Regions from separate parts of the Ilumatobacter sp. genome, predicted to be linked through region 1. Evidence: predicted binding sites of a transcription regulator. Region 1 holds the regulator's gene; the other holds the start of a gene.

Region 1 (2,947 bases):
GCTCGTGACGGCGGAGCGCTCGTCAGCCCGGGCGAGTTCTACGGACCCGCCGGGTCCGGTCACGTGCGCGTCGCGGCCGTGCAGCCGTCCGAGGCGGTCGAGCGCGTCGCTCGCCGACTGCGGGGTCGTCGACGCGACATCCGGGCGGGAGCGGGAGCGGGGTCGGCGTGACCGATCTCGACACCGGGCCCGAGCGGGCGACGCGCACCGCCGGCGGGCGCGTGCGCTCCGCGCTGGGTCTCGCCGTGCTCGTCGTGGGGCTGATCACGGCGGTCGTGCTGTGGATCGTCGCTGCCCAACGGTTCGACGACGTGGTCTCGGGGTTGGCGCGAGCCCCCGTCGGGTGCGACACCTCGCTCGAGTTCGAGCGCACCGGGGAGTACACTATCTTCGTCGAGACCTCCGGGCGCATCGAGCGCGTCGCCGGCGACTGCGAGATCGACGGGGCGTTCGAGCTCGACGACGACGAGCTGCCCGAGGTCCGCATCGACCTGCGCGCCCCGGAAGGGGCCGACCTCACCGACGACCTCGTCGGTGACGTGTCGGCGTCCTACGACGCCGACGTCGACGGGATCGACTACGTGGGGACCGCGCTCTTCGTCGTGGACGTCGACGAGGTCGGGGAGCACCGGATGCGAGTCGAGTCGGACGTCGAGGCGAGGTTCGCGGTGTCGGTGGGCCAGGACCCCTCCGACGAGACCGCAGCGCTGCGCGTCGGCGCGGTGGCGCTCGGGCTGGCCTCGCTGATGGCGGGGCTCGCGCTCCTGCTGGCCGGTCGGCGGAGCCCGGGATCGACCGGCCGCACGGTTCGACCCGCAGCGCCGTCCGGCGTCGCGCCCCGACGACCTCGGATGCCCGACGGGCCGCCGATGACCGCACCGCCGAGCGCACCGGCGGGCCCATCGCCGGCTCCGCCGTCGCGACCCGGTCCACCGCCGCCGAGCGGGCCGCCGACGAGGCCGCCGATGGGGCCACCGCCTGGGCCGGCGTCGTGGCCGGGCCCGTCGTCGCCCGATCCGGGACGCTCGACGAGACCTCCCTCGGCCCCGCCTCCACCATCCGGGGCCCCGTCGCCTCCTCCTCCGCCGCGACCCGGGACCGCTGCGACACCACCGCCTCCGGCGGTCCCGCCACCACCGCCGCGCTCGCCGGGTTCTGCGCCGCCGTCCCGGCTCCCCGACGCCCCGGAACGATCGGCGCACGGGCAGCCGATCCCCGGGGAGGTCGCCTGGTACCCGCCGGTCGCGCCCGACTCGGACGACGAACGGCGCCGAGACGACGTTCAGTAGCGCCGCATCACGGTGACGACCTTGCCGTAGAGCTCCACCTCGTCGGCGCGGAACACCATCGGCTCCAGGTCGGGGTTGGCCGGCACCAGGGTGACCTGCGCTCCGGAGCGCTCGTAGGTCTTCACCGTCGCCTCGCCGCCCGGGATGCCCGCCACGACGATGTCGCCGTTGTTCGGGTGGTCGACCTGGGTGGCGACGACGAAGTCGCCGTCGAGGATCCCGAGATCGATCATCGAGTCGCCGCGCACCCGCAGCATGAACAGCTCGCCGTCACCGGTGAAGTCGACCGGCACCGGGAGCAGCTCCTCGACGTTCTCCTCGGCGAGCACGTCGGTGCCGGCGGCGACGTCGCCGACCAGGGGGACGAAGCGCGCCGGGCGCCGATCCATCACCGCGCCGCTGTTCGGGTCGAAGCGGACCTCGATCGCCCGCGGCTTGTCGGGGTCCCGCCGCAGGTAGCCGAGCCGCTGCAGCGTGTTCAGGTGGCTGTGCACCGTCGACGGCGACGTGAGACCGACGGCGTCACCGATCTCGCGGACCGACGGCGGGAACCCGCGATCGCGCATCTGCGACTCGATGAAGTCGAGGATCGACCGTTGCCGCGTGCTGATCTTGGGTGCCATCTCGAACATGGTACGGGACGGCGGGGACGGGGTCAAACACCTGTACTGCGAACACGCGATCGAGGAATGCCCGGCCCGAGGCTTGACGTGCTGTTCGATCGATGCTTGGATGTCGAACACACGTTGGGTTCGAGCGATCGAGCCGAACACCCGCCGGGAGGCCCGACACGATGCACGCACCCACCGTCACCACCACCGCACCCACCGCTCAGCTCGCGTGGACCACGAGCTCGCCGGGCGCGGCGCCGATCGCCGGAGGTGGGCCTGCCAGCCGCTACCGGCGCGTCGAGCGCCGCGCCCCGCGCCCGTGCCGGCGGGATCGCACGTCGTCCACGTACCTCGTGCGGCGGGCCGTGGTCGGTGCGCTCGCGGTCGTGGTGACGGCAGCGCTGGCCGTCGTCGCGATGTCGGCGGTGAGCGTGGTGGCGAGCTCCGGTGGTCGAGCTGCCTCGGCCGCCGGAGCCCGGGCCGACGGAGCCCCCACCGAGACCCACGTCGCCCGGGCCGGCGACTCGCTGTGGTCGATCGCCGAGGCTCACCGCGGCGACATCGAGCACGGCCGCTACCTCGACGCGCTGATCGGGCTCAACTCCTCGACCGTCGTCCACGTGGGTCAGTCCGTCCTCCTGCCCTGAGCCGTCGTGAGGAGGGCGTGAGGAGGCGGGCGACGCCGCCGACGCGTGCCCTCGGTGCACGCGTGCGCTCGGTACCATGGCCGGGTGCGCTGTCCCGCCTGCAACGCCGTCGACAGTCGCGTCGTCGACTCGCGCATCGCCGAGGAGGGGACCGCGACTCGCCGTCGGCGCCGGTGCTCGTCCTGCGACCACCGGTTCACGACCTACGAGCGCGTGGACCACGCCCCGCTGACGGTGCTCAAGTCCACCGGGACCACCGAGGCGTTCGACCGGTCGAAGGTGGTGTCCGGGCTCTCGGCCGCGACCAAGGGTCGCGGCGTCGACGCTGACGATCTCGAAGCCATGGCGACGCGCGTCGAGGACTCGCTGAGGATGGCCGGCGACGAGGTCTCCTCCGCCG
Region 2 (2,947 bases), 2.0 Mb from region 1:
GAGCAACAGCTCGCGTTCGGGCGACGCTTCGGTGAGCTCGACACCCACCCCTTCGTCGAGGGCAACGCCGACCACCCTGAGCTGCTCGACGTCGTCACCGTCCCAGAGGACCGCATCAACTTCGGCGGCGGCTGGCACACCGACGTCACCTTCCTCGACGAACCCGACCTCGGATCCATCCTCTACGCCGTCGAGCTCCCGCCGACCGGCGGAGACACCCTCTTCGCCGACCAGCAGGCCGCCTACGATGCGCTCAGCCCGACGATGCGGGGCATGCTCGACGGCCTCGTCGCCGTGCACACCGCCGGCCCGCAGTACGCCGAGGGCGGCCAGTCGACCAAGTCGGCGGAGATGTCGACGAAGAACTCCGACCTCGCCGCCCGCACCGTCGAGCACCCCGTCGTGCGCACCCACCCCGAGTCCGGCCGCAAGGGGCTCTATGTCAACCGGGCCTTCACCACCCGGATCCGCGGCCTCGCCCGCGCCGAGTCCGACGCGATCCTCGAGTTCCTCCTCACCCACGCCACCCACGAGCGCTTCACCTGCCGCGTCCGCTGGGAGCCCGGCACCTTGACGATGTGGGACAACCGCAGCGTCCAGCACTACGCCCTCCACGACTACGCCGGCCACCGCCGCCACATGCGCCGCATCACCGTCCAGGGCGACCGCCCCCGCTGAGCTCTCGCGGCACGGTCGTTCGTGGAGCGCGCTGACCGAGCGCGACCGTCGCGGCGGGCGACCTCCGGCAGGTCGTCGCCCCTCGTCGGACGGGCTGCTCCACCGTCGATGCGGAGTCGTGGAGGCGCACGCAGGCGGACTCGCGACGGACGCCGCGGCACGACCGTCGCCGACGGCGGGTTCGGCGGAGACGTGGCGTCCCCTCGTGCGCCGAACCCCGTGGCACCCCGATCGTACGCTTGTTCGACATGGACAGGTCGGTGGTCGAGGCGTGCGACGCAGCGGTGGCAGCGCGCGTCGCCGGGCCGACGCCCGAGGTGACCGAGACGACGCGTGCGTTGCGCAGGGTGCGTGCCGCCCAGCTCGACGAAGTCCGCTCCGCCGTCGAGTCGGGGCGGTGCTTCCAGCACGGGTACCGCTCGCCCGCCGACTGGTTGGCCTCCACGACCAACGAGGCGATCGGGCACTGCCGGGTCACGATCCGCCTCGCCGACCGCATCCAGCACCTCCCGATCGTGAAGGACGCGTTCTCACGCGGTGATCTCGCCGAGGGGTCGCTGCGGCTCCTGTGCGACGCGTGGGATCCGACGGTCGCCATCACCTTCGCTCGTGACGAGGCGATGCTGTGCCGGTGGGCGACCACGCTCCCCCACCGCGAGGTGAAGATGCTGCTCGACACGTGGCGGATGCACGCCGATCCCGACCGAGAGGAGCGGGCCGCACGGGAGCGCTACGACCGGCGTGAGCTTCACCTGTCGCCGATGCTCGACGGGATGGGCCGCATCGACGGCACGCTCGACCCGGAGGGCTTCGCTCTCGTCCGAGAAGCGGTCCGCTCGCTGTCGCACCGCGCCACCGACGATGACGACCGCAGCGCCCCGCAGCGACGCGCCGACGCCCTCGTCACCATGGCGAAGATGGCGATCACCTCCACCGAGGCGAACCCCGCTCCCGGTCGCTCACGTCGAGCACCCAAGGTGCTGGCGACGATCGGCTACGACACGTTGGCGTCGGGGATCGGCGGTGGGGTGATCGACACGAACGACGACCGGGTCGTGGTCCCCGCCGAGGCGATCCGGCGGATGGCGTGCGACGCCGGCATCCACCGCTACGTCACCGACACCGCGGGCACCGTCATCGACCACGGCCGCAGCCGACGCACCGTCGGAGACCTCCAGTTCGACCGCCTCGTCGTGCGCGACCACGGGTGCCGGGTCGCCGGCTGCACGACGCCGGCCGCCGGGTGCGAAGCCCACCACGCCGTGCACTGGGTCGATGGCGGCCCCACCACCGACGACAACCTGATCCTCCTCTGCTGGCACCACCACCACGTGCTCCACGAGCACCGGTGGAGACTCGAGCCCCACGGGGCCGGGCACTTCACGCTGCGAGACGAGAACGGAACGGAACGGACCCTTCGGCCACCCCTGGTCGGGCTGGCCCTGCCCGCACCGACGCTGCAGTTCCCGTCGGCACCCTCTCCCGCGGCCGATCCGGCGCACGCATCCGCACGGTGAACCGTGACCGACGTGCGCATCGGCTCGACCCGGTCGCCGCCGTTCGCCGGCACCTGTCGCGCCCCGATGCACGGTGTCGTGAGACGGCGGTGCCGGGATGACCGCGAGCGCGATCCTCCCGGTGTCGGGCACCGCTCGGGTCGTGGCGGAGCGATCGGGTCGTGGTGGAGCGGGTGAAGGGACGGACCTGCGGCGGGGGCCAGTAGCGTGCGCCGGTGACCCAGGAGACCGGCATCGGCACCACGGCGGACAGCGGGTCGAGCGACCTGACCGCCGGGCTGATCGGCGCGGCGATCGCGGTGTGCGCCTGGTCGACCGGGACGGTGCTCGCCAAGGGGATCGACATGGGCGGCCTCGCGATCGGCGCCTACCGGTTCTGGCTGTTCACCGTCGTCATCGTGCTGTTCCTGCGCGCCCGGGGGACGCGGATGACCTGGCACGTGGTGCGCGCCTCGGCGTGGGGCGGGATCGCCCTCGGCGCCGACATCTCGCTGTTCTTCAGCGCAGTCAAGGCGACGACGATCGTCAACGCGACGATCATCGGCGCGCTGCAACCCGTGCTGGTCGGCGTCGTCGCCGCCCGCTTCTTCGGCGAGAGGATCCGCGGCCGCGACGCGCTGTGGTCGATCGTCGCCCTCGCCGGGGTCGTGGTGGTCGTCACCACCTCCACCGGCGACGGCATCCGCAGCCTGCGCGGCGACCTGCTCGCCGTCGCCGCGATGTTCTCGTGGAGCGCGTACTTCATCGCCTCG

Evidence for each region. The regulator LexA, encoded in region 1, represses DNA repair genes until DNA is damaged. The targets are predictions, from matches to a motif close to CGAACNNNNGTTCG.
Region 2: a site for LexA is predicted at 911-924, ahead of ACOOHC_RS16165 (DUF222 domain-containing protein). Genes of this name have one in related genera too.

Annotation. Positions count from the first base shown of each region.
Region 1 covers NZ_OZ244049.1:1,446,667-1,449,613, forward strand. Annotated here, with positions in the region: gene ACOOHC_RS06800 (aminotransferase class I/II-fold pyridoxal phosphate-dependent enzyme) at 1-171, shown strand, start outside; gene ACOOHC_RS06805 (hypothetical protein) at 168-1,289, shown strand; gene lexA (transcriptional repressor LexA) at 1,283-1,912, opposite strand; gene ACOOHC_RS06815 (hypothetical protein) at 2,083-2,547, shown strand; gene nrdR (transcriptional regulator NrdR) at 2,632-2,947, shown strand, end outside.
Region 2 covers NZ_OZ244049.1:3,461,967-3,464,913, forward strand. Annotated here, with positions in the region: gene ACOOHC_RS16160 (TauD/TfdA dioxygenase family protein) at 1-678, shown strand, start outside; gene ACOOHC_RS16165 (DUF222 domain-containing protein) at 927-2,195, shown strand; gene ACOOHC_RS16170 (DMT family transporter) at 2,411-2,947, shown strand, end outside.